Regions from separate parts of the Saccharopolyspora sp. NPDC050642 genome, predicted to be linked through region 1. Evidence: riboswitches for the same ligand, from Rfam matches in the RefSeq annotation. Region 1 holds a riboswitch; each other region holds the start of a gene.
The links. Region 1 has a riboswitch for glycine ahead of gcvT (glycine cleavage system aminomethyltransferase GcvT). Riboswitches for the same ligand answer to the same signal wherever they lie in the genome.
Positions count from the first base shown of each region.

Region 2: another riboswitch for glycine. It lies ahead of gcvH (glycine cleavage system protein GcvH); the one in region 1 lies ahead of gcvT (glycine cleavage system aminomethyltransferase GcvT).
Region 3: another riboswitch for glycine. It lies ahead of gcvP (aminomethyl-transferring glycine dehydrogenase); the one in region 1 lies ahead of gcvT (glycine cleavage system aminomethyltransferase GcvT).

Region 1 covers NZ_JBFAIN010000017.1:147,735-151,003, forward strand. The annotation lists gene AB0H93_RS25200 (acyl-CoA dehydrogenase family protein) at 1-320, opposite strand, end outside; gene AB0H93_RS25205 (TetR/AcrR family transcriptional regulator) at 422-1,048, shown strand; glycine riboswitch at 1,125-1,224, shown strand; glycine riboswitch at 1,225-1,325, shown strand; gene gcvT (glycine cleavage system aminomethyltransferase GcvT) at 1,441-2,544, shown strand; gene glyA (serine hydroxymethyltransferase) at 2,570-3,269, shown strand, end outside.
Region 2 covers NZ_JBFAIN010000012.1:38,105-41,373, reverse strand. The annotation lists gene AB0H93_RS20045 (L-serine ammonia-lyase) at 154-1,509, opposite strand; gene gcvH (glycine cleavage system protein GcvH) at 1,539-1,910, opposite strand; glycine riboswitch at 2,061-2,165, opposite strand; gene AB0H93_RS20035 (helix-turn-helix domain-containing protein) at 2,278-3,269, shown strand, end outside.
Region 3 covers NZ_JBFAIN010000003.1:128,749-132,017, forward strand. The annotation lists gene gcvP (aminomethyl-transferring glycine dehydrogenase) at 1-1,485, opposite strand, end outside; glycine riboswitch at 1,658-1,759, opposite strand; gene AB0H93_RS07325 (MerR family transcriptional regulator) at 1,847-2,416, opposite strand; gene AB0H93_RS07330 (bifunctional nuclease family protein) at 2,656-3,132, opposite strand.

The sequences.
Region 1 (3,269 bases):
TTGGCGTAGTACAGGATGTTGTCGGCGTAGCCGCCGAAGCGGAACGGCACGAAGGTGCGGCCGAGCTCGACCTCGATGAGCGCCGTCATCACCGCCGACAGGCCCATGCCGCCGTACTCCTCGGGCGTCTGCACGCCCCAGAACCCGGCCTGCTTCGCCTTGTCCTGCAGTTCCCGCTGCTCGTCCTTGGTCAGGCCGCGTTCCCCGGCGCGCTCGCGGCGCAGCACCTCCTGTTCCAGCGGCACCAGTTCGCGCTGGACGAAGTTGCGCACCCAGTCGCGGATGTCGCGTTCTGTGTCGGACAGCGAGAAGTCGACCATCGCCGGATCCTTTCCTGCGGCCAGCTAACTAACGTCGTTAGTTTTGTGGCAGCCTAAGGCGGTCCCGGCGACCGCCGCAAGGGATCCGACGAGGAGAAGACGTGCCCAGACCGACCACCCCCCGGCTGTCGCCGGAACGCATCCGGCGGATCGGCCTGGAGATCATCGACGCCGACGGTCTCGAAGCGCTGTCCATGCGGCGGCTGGCCGAACGGCTCGGCGTCCGCGCGGCGTCGCTGTACAACCACGTGTCGACCAAGGACGAGCTGCTGCACGAGATCGCCGACGACGTGATGACCGCGGTGGACGTCTCCGGCTTCGACGCGGACTGGACGACCGGCCTCCGCACCTGGGCGCGCTCCTACCGGGCCGCCCTGATCGCCCACCCGAACCTGGTCCCGTTCCTGGCCTACGGCCCGGCCCGCCGGGAGAACGCGCTGCGCCGGGCGGACGCGGTGCACGGCGGCCTGACCAGGGCGGGCTGGCCGCAGCGCTACGCCACGATGATCGGCGCCTCGACGAAGTACCTGGTGGTGGGCTCGGCGATGGGCTCCTTCAGCGGCGGCTTCCCGGACGACGCGGCGCTCTACGGCGACCGCTTCCCGCACCTGAACAAGGCCCACCTGCTCCGCGAGCACGCGGCGGAGATCGACGCCGACAGCTTCGAGCTGGCCCTGGCCGCCCTGGTCGACGGCCTGGAGAAGCAGTACGGCGAGCTCTCCGCCTGAGATCACTCACCCGCCCGGTTGACGTGGGTCACGCCGGTTCGTAGCGTCCTGTTCGCACAACCGAATACCGCGCCCACGACGTCGTGCGGGAGAGACTCCGGCCCGTTCCGGGACCGGAGCGCCGAAGGAGCAATTCTCCCCAGCAAACTCTCAGGCACCGGCACCGCACGGCACCAGGCGAACACGGAGAAAAGCAGAAGCGCCCGCTTCTCGCCCACGGTGCAAGCCGCCCCCTCGCGGGCGGCGAAACTCTCAGGCCAATGACTCCGGGGAGACCGCCCGACCAGCGCAAGCCCGCGCAGGTCGAGGTCGAGGCATCCCCGATAAGGTTGGACTCAGTGAGCTGACCGGCCCTCGACTGCCGACCGGCGCCCACCAGGAGGAGTCTCACCATGTCGTCGCCACGACAGACGCCCTTGCACCACGTGCACGAAGCCCTCGGGGCGACGTTCACCGAATTCGCCGGCTGGCGGATGCCGCTGCGCTACTCGGGCGACACCGCCGAGCACAACGCGGTGCGCACCGGCGCCGGCCTGTTCGACCTGACCCACATGGGTGAGATCCGGATCAGCGGGCCGCAGGCCGCCGCGGCGCTGGACTACGCGCTGGTCGCCAACGCGTCCGCGATCAAGCCCGGCCGCGCCCGCTACACGATGATCTGCAACGCCGCCGGTGGCGTGCTCGACGACCTGATCGTCTACCGGCTCGGCGACGAGGAGTTCCTGGTGGTGGCCAACGCGGCGAACGCCGCCGTGGTCTCCGCCGAGCTGGCCGAGCGCATCGGCGGCTTCGACGCCGAGCACCAGGACGTCTCCGACGACTACGCGCTGATCGCGGTGCAGGGCCCGAACGCGGTCGCGATCCTCGCGCCGCTGACCGACACCGACCTCGCCGAGGTCAAGTACTACGCGGGCTACCGCAGCCGGGTCGCGGGCAAGGACGTGCTGCTGGCGCGCACCGGTTACACCGGCGAGGACGGCTTCGAGCTGTTCACCGAGCCCGGCGACGCCGAGGCGGTCTGGCAGGCGCTGACCGAGTCCGGCGCCGAGCACGGGCTGCAGCCCGCCGGGTTGTCCTGCCGCGACACGCTGCGGCTGGAGGCCGGCATGCCGCTGTACGGCAACGAGCTGTCCGCCGAGCTCACGCCCTTCCACGCCAACCTCGGCCGGGTGGTCAAGCTGGACAAGGCCGGCGACTTCGTCGGCAAGGACGCGCTGGCCGCCGCGGCCGAGAAGCCCACCGAGCGCACGCTGGTCGGCTTGAGCACCGAGCAGCGCCGGGCGCCCCGGCACGGCTACCGCGTGCTGGACGCCGACGGCGCCGAGATCGGCGTCGTGACCAGCGGCGCCCCCTCCCCGACGCTCGGCCACCCGATCGGGATGGCCTACGTGGACCGCGACCACAGCGAACCCGGCACGCAGCTGCAGGTCGACATCCGCGGCAAGGCCGTCGCGGTGCAGGTCGTCGAGCTGCCGTTCTACCGCCGCAATGCCTGAAGAGAAATACACAGGAGGCAACACCATGTCGACACCGGACCTGTTCAACGACCAGCTGGCCGCGGTGGACCCCGAGGTGGCGGCGGCGGTCGGCGCCGAACTCAACCGCCAGCAGAGCACGCTGGAGATGATCGCCTCGGAGAACTTCGCACCGCAGGCCGTCCTCGAGGCGCAGGGCTCGGTGCTGACCAACAAGTACGCCGAGGGCTACCCGGGCCGCCGCTACTACGGCGGCTGCGAGCACGTCGACGTCATCGAGCAGCTGGCCATCGACCGGGTCAAGGAGCTCTTCGGCGCGAGCTTCGCCAACGTGCAGCCGCACTCGGGCGCGCAGGCCAACGCGGCTGCGATGTTCGCGCTGCTCAAGCCGGGTGACACGATCATGGGCCTGGACCTGGCGCACGGCGGTCACCTGACCCACGGCATGCGGATCAACTTCTCCGGCAAGCTCTACAACGTGGTGCCGTACCACGTGCGCGAGGACGACCACCGCGTCGACATGGACGAGGTCGCCAAGCTGGCGCGGGAGAACAAGCCGCAGCTGATCATCGCCGGCTGGTCGGCGTACCCGCGGCAGCTGGACTTCAAGCGGTTCCGGGAGATCGCCGACGAGGTCGGCGCCTACCTGATGGTCGACATGGCGCACTTCGCCGGCCTGGTGGCCGCCGGGCTGCACCCGAGCCCGGTGCCGCACGCCCACGTCGTCACCACCACCACGCACAAGA
Region 2 (3,269 bases), on a different contig from region 1:
CCCATGCACGCACCGCAGGAACCGGCCTGTTGACAGGAAAGTTCCCGAGCTCGCACCGCACGGCCTAGTGGTGACAGGAAAGTTCCCATGCACGCACCACACGGCCCGGTGGTGACAGGAAAGTTCCCATGCACTCACCGGGCGTGCGGCGGGTCAGCACTCGATGACGTTGACGGCGAGGCCGCCGCGAGCCGTCTCCTTGTACTTGACCTTCATGTCCCGGCCGGTCTCGCGCATGGTCTTGATGACCTTGTCCAGCGAGACGAAGTGGGTGCCGTCGCCGCGCAGCGCCATCCGCGCCGCCGTGATCGCCTTCACCGACGCGACCGCGTTGCGCTCGATGCACGGGATCTGCACGAGACCGCCGATCGGGTCGCAGGTGAGCCCGAGGTTGTGCTCCATCGCGATCTCCGCGGCGTTCTCCACCTGGCTCGGGGTCCCGCCGAGCACCTCGGCGAGCCCGGCGGCCGCCATCGAGCACGCCGACCCGACCTCGCCCTGGCAGCCGACCTCGGCACCGGAGATCGATGCGTTCTCCTTGAACAGCACGCCGACCGCACCGGCCGCGAGCAGGAAGCGCACCACGCCGGCGTCGTCGGCGCCCGGCACGAACCGCATGTAGTAGTGCAGCACCGCGGGGACGATCCCGGCCGCGCCGTTGGTCGGCGCGGTCACCACGCGCCCGCCGGCCGCGTTCTCCTCGTTCACCGCGAGCGCGAAGAGCGTCACCCACTCCAGCGCATCGTCGTGCTCGGTCAGCGAAGCGGCCAGCTCCGCCGCCCGCCGCCGGACCTTGAGCCCGCCGGGCAGTTCACCGGAGTTCCGGCATCCGTTGTCCACGCATTCGCGCATGACCTGCCAGATGCCCAGCAGCTCCTTGTGCACGGCGTCCTCGCCGCGCCAGGACAGCTCGTTGGCCAGCATGACGCCGCTGATCGGCAGCCCGGACTCCTCGGTGCGGGCGAGCAGTTCCGCGCCGGTCCGGAACGGGTACCGCACCGCGGTCGCGTCGGGCTTGATCCGATCGGTGCCGGTGGCGTCCTCGTCGACGACGAAACCGCCGCCGACCGAGTAGTAGACCGCGCTCTCCAGCTCGACCCCGTCGGTGCCGGTCGCGGTGAACCGCATCCCGTTGGGGTGCAGCGGCAGCGACTTGCGCCGGTGCATCACCAGGTCGCGGTCCACGGTGAACCGGATCTCCTGCACGCCGTCGAGCCGCAGCCGCCCGGTCTCCCGGATCTCGGCGACCCGGCCCTCCACCGCCGCCGGGTCGACGGTCTCCGGGCTGTGCCCCTCGAGGCCGAGCAGCACCGCCTTCGGGCTGCCATGCCCGTGCCCGGTCGCGCCGAGCGACCCGAACAGTTCCGCCTTGATCCGCTTGACCTGCGGCAACCGTCCCTCGCCGTGCAACCGCTGCACGAACAGCCGGGCCGCGCGCATCGGGCCGACCGTGTGCGAACTGGACGGCCCGATACCGACCGAGAACAGGTCGAAGACGCTGATCGCCATTGACCGTCTCCTCCCTCGCCTAATCCCCGCTACTCCGCGATCACCGCGGCGTACTGCTCGGCGGTGAGCAGAGCACCGGTGTCGGAGGTGCGCACCTCCAGCAGCCAGCCCTCGCCGTAGGGCTCGGAGTTGACCAGCGCCGGATCGTCCACGACGGACTCGTTGATCGCCACGACCTCGCCGGTGACCGGCGCGAACAGGTCGCTGACGGACTTCGTGGACTCCAGCTCGCCGCAGGCCTGGCCCGCCTCGATCTGCTCCCCCACCTCGGGCAGCTGCACGAAGACGATGTCGCCGAGCGCGTCCGCGGCGTGCTGGGTGATGCCGATCCGGACCAGCTCGTCGCGGTCCTCGATCCACTCGTGCTCTTCGGTATAGCGCAGGTTCGCAGGCAGGGACATGGCGGGAGGCTCCAAGGCTTTCGGGGGCAGGGATGCCCGAGCGGGGCTGGGCCTCCCCCTCTGTTTCGGAACCTGAGAGCTTCGCCGCGGTTTCTCGCGGCTTGCACCGTGGGTGGAGCGTCAGGGATGACGCGCGCTTTCCAGAGTTGCCTCGCCCGAACGGTCATGGGTGCCTGAGAGTTTGTGGGGAGTCTTGCTCCTTCGGCGCCCTGACGGCTCGGCGTGAGCCCTCAAGGTCTCTCCCGCACGGGGTCGACGGCCGGTATGCGATTGTCGATGTGCTCAGCAACGATAAACGGGCCAGCCCTGGTGTCAATGCCCTCCCCCACCTGACCGGCGGCGGCCCGAAGCACTCAGGAGGCCGGTGATGCTGGACATCCGGGCGCTGGTCGAACGGGTCGGCCCCACACTGCTGCGCACCGTGGTCAGCCCAGAGCCGACGGTCTGCGTAGGGGACGTCGTCATCGCCGAACCCGATGAGCCGCCGACCGCGGCGGGCGGCGACCTCGTGCTGGGCGTGGCCGTCGCGGATCGCGAGCAGGCGAAGCGGCTGGCGAGGGCCTGCGGCGCGCAGGGCGCGGCAGCGGTGCTGCTCAAGCCGCCGATCTCGGCGGACGACGCGGTGGCCGCGGCGGCCGAGGAAGCCGGAGTGGCGTTGGTGGAGGTCCGGCCGGGTACCGGCTGGGCGCAGTTGGTGTGGCTGATCCGGGCGGCGCTGGCCGGGACCGGCATCGAGGAGGCCGACGCGCGCGGCACCGGGGTCGGCGACCTGTTCCGCCTCGCCGACGCGGTCGCCGACGTGGTGGACGCGCCGGTCACGATCGAGGACGCGCACTCCCAGGTCCTGGCCTACTCCGCCCGGCAGGACCTGACCGACCCGGCGCGGGTGTCGACGATCATGGGCCGGAAGCAGCCCGACGAGGTGCTCGCCAAGTTCCGGGCCCGCGGCACGTTCCGCCAGCTCAGCAAGGGCAGTTCGGCGATCTTCGTGCCCGCCCAGCAGGACGGCACCCTGCCCCGCCTGGTGGTGCCGATCCGGATGGGCGGCGAGCTGCTCGGCTCGATGTGGGCCGTGGTGCCCGGGGAGGTCTCCGAGGAGCGCTCCACCGCGTTCGCCGACACCGCGCCGCTGGTCGCGCTGCAACTGCTGCGGTGGCGGGCGGTGGCGGACGCGGAGCGCCGCCGGTCCGCCGAGCAGGTGCGGCTGCTGCTGGAGGGGGGCGAGGGCTGGCGGGTGGCCGTGAACGAGCTCGCCGTGCCCAACGAGGCGCATCGGGTCGTCGCGATCGAAATGCCGTCGTCCGCCGGGCCCGCGGAGGGGCACCGGCTGGCGATGTGGGAGTGGATCACGCGCGGGAT
Region 3 (3,269 bases), on a different contig from region 1:
GCGCAGCAGCGAGGTCTCGGAGCGGTGGGTGTGGAACACCGGGTGGGTCAGGTACTCCGAGGTGCGCTCCAGCGCCGCGGGCAGCGCGTCCGGCGTCTCGATGTCGAGCTCGTCGACGTCACCGCCGGTGATGCCGAAGGCCTGCCACACCGTCGCCAGGTGCGCCCGCGTGGTGGTCTCGTCGCAGCTGATGCCGACGTGGTCGGCGTCCACGCGACGGAGGTTGATGCCGCCCCGGCGGGCCGTGGCGACGACGTCGTCGGCCTTGCCCGGCACCTTCGCGACGATCGTGTCGAAGAACTCCTGGTGCAGCACCTCGACGCCGCCGCGGCGCAGCTGCTCGGCGAGCACCGCCGCCATCCGGTGCGCGCGGGTCGCGATCGACCGCAGCCCGGCCGGACCGTGGTAGACCGCGTACATCGACGCCACGACGGCCAGCAGCACCTGCGCGGTGCAGATGTTGCTGGTGGCCTTCTCGCGGCGGATGTGCTGTTCGCGGGTCTGCAGCGCCAGCCGGTAGGCCTGGTTGCCGTCGGCGTCGACGCTCACGCCGACCAACCGCCCCGGCAGCTGCCGTTCGAGGCCCTTGGCCACGGCCATGAACCCGGCGTGCGGGCCGCCGAACCCCATCGGCACGCCGAACCGCTGGGTGTTGCCGACCACCACGTCCGCGCCGATCTCGCCGGGCGAGCGCAGCAGCGTCAGCGCCAGCAGGTCGGCCGCGACGACGGCCTTCCCGCCGCGCCGGTGGACCTCCGCGATGATCTCCTCGTGGTCCCGCACCGCACCGGAAGCGCCCGGGTAGGACAGCAGCACGCCGAAGAACTCGCCGTCCGGCAACGCCTGCGCGCCCGCGGCGAGGTCGGCGACGACGACCTCGATGCCCAGCGGCTCCGCGCGGGTCTCGATCACCGCGATGGTCTGCGGCAGCGTGTCGGCGTCCACCACGAACCGCGGCGACTTCGACCGGCCCGCGCGGCGCACCAGAGTCATGCCCTCGGCCGCGGCGGTGGACTCGTCGAGCATCGACGAGTTGGCCACCGGCACCCCGGCCAGGTCCGCGACCATCGTCTGGAAGTTCAGCAGCGCTTCGAGCCGGCCCTGCGAGATCTCCGGCTGGTACGGCGTGTAGGCCGTGTACCAGGCGGGGCTCTCCAGCACGTTGCGCAGGATCACCGGCGGCGTGACCGTGCCGTAGTAGCCGAGCCCGATCATCTCGGTGTGCGGGCGACAGCGGCGCGCCAGCTCGCGCAGCTCGGCCAGCGCCTCGGACTCGGTGGCCGGCTCCGGCAGCGCCAGCTGCAGGTCGCCTTCCCGGATCGTGTCCGGCACGGCGTTCTGCCCCAGCTCCTCCAGCGAGCCGACACCGATCACGTCGAGCATGCGCGCGAGCTCGGCCGGCATCGGGCCGACGTGCCGGTCGGCGAACGGCGTGCCGTGCTCCAGGGCGGCCAGGGGAATGCGGTCGTGGGTCACGTCGGTCATCGCCAAACCTCAATCGTCGCGGCGGCAAAGGGCGGCAGGCAGCCGGAACTGCCCTGCTCTCCCCCTCTGTCACTGTCCGCGAAGCGAACGCCTGAGAGCTTCACCCGGGAACCGGGCTTGCACCGTCGGCGGGGTGCACCACGGCCGTGGTGCGCCCTCTTTCCAGAGGTATCTCGCCCGTGCGGTCCAGGTGGCCTGAGAGGTTGTCGGGGAGGGTTGCTCCTTCGGCGCCGACCGCGGCCTAGGCCGGGCCGGACTCTCCCGCACGGGGTCGGCGATGTGCCGCAGCTTACCCGATCAGGGGGTCCGAGCGGACCAGCGATGTCACCGGCCGCACACCACCCGGTCGGGTCCGATCGGCTCAGCCGGTCTCGGCCTGCCGGTCGCGCCGCCGGCGGGACAGCTCGTCGTCCATCGGGACCAGCTCCGCGCCGTCGGCCCGTTCCGCCGGGAAGTCGTGGATCGTGCCGCTGATCTCGCGCATCGCACCGCTGACGGCGATGCCGAACACCCCTTGGCCACCCTGCAACAGGTCGACCACCTCCTCGGCAGAGGTGCACTCGTAGACCGTCGTCCCGTCGCTGAACAGCGTCAGCCTGGCCAGGTCCTGCACTCCCCGGTTGCGCAGGTGTTCCACCGCGACCCGGATGTTGTGCAGCGACACCCCGGTGTCCAGCAGCCGCTTGACCACCTTGAGCACCAGGATGTCCTTGAACGAGTACAGCCGCTGCGAACCGGAGCCGGCGGCGCCGCGGATGGACGGGCCGACCAGCTTGGTGCGCGCCCAGTAGTCCAACTGGCGGTAGGTGATGCCGGCGATCTGGCAGGCGGCCGGACCCCGGTAGCCGACCAGTTCGTCCGGCAGCGAGGCGTCGGGGAACAGCTCGCCCTGCTCCACGGCAGCATCCCGGTTGGACGCTTCCTCGACCACGCCTGCCTCCCCTCGTCCGGCACGAAGCCGACGACGACGATCACCAGCTCCCGGACCATCGCGGTCCGAGGCCGCGAACACCGCCCAGCGGCCGAATCACACCGGGGCAATTCGCGTAAGTTCGACGGTATGCCTGCCCCGCGGGGAGGTCAACGCGACGCGCGGGGCACCCTGACGACCCGGCCCCCGCCTGCTCGCGCAGACGGGGGCCGGGCTGTGTCGTCGGTCGATCGGCGGGCTCAGGTGTCGGCGCCGCGGAAGTCCTCCGGGGAGACGGAGTCCAGGAACTCGCGGAACTTCTCCACCTCGTCCTCCTGCTCGTCCGGGATGATCAGCCCCGCCTCGTCCAGCACCGATTCGTCGGCGTGGATGGGCACCCCGATGCGCAGCGCCAGCGCCACCGAGTCGCTCGGCCGCGCGGAGACCCGCACATCCCCGTCGAACACCAGCTCGGCGAAGAAGGTGCCGTCCTGCAGGTCGGTGATCCGCACCTGTTCCAGGTCGCGCCCGAGGGCGCCGATGACGTCCTTCAACAGGTCGTGGGTAAGGGGTCTCTGCGGCCGCACGCCCTGCTGCTCCAGCGCGATGGCGGTCGCCTCGACCGAGCCGATCCAGATCGGCAGGTAACGCTCGCCGTGCGCCTCGCGCAACAGCAGAATCGGCTGGTTTGCTGGTAGTTCAACTCGCACGCCGACGACGCGCATCTCGCTGCTCATCGTCACATCGCCTCCTCCAGCGCGCCGAAGCGTGACATCCCCGTCGAGGATCGCGCACCGACGCCTCCGACGCTACCCGCGTTGCGGCGGACACGCCCATCCCTTTAGCGGTCTGGTCGACCACCGAATCCGCGGCC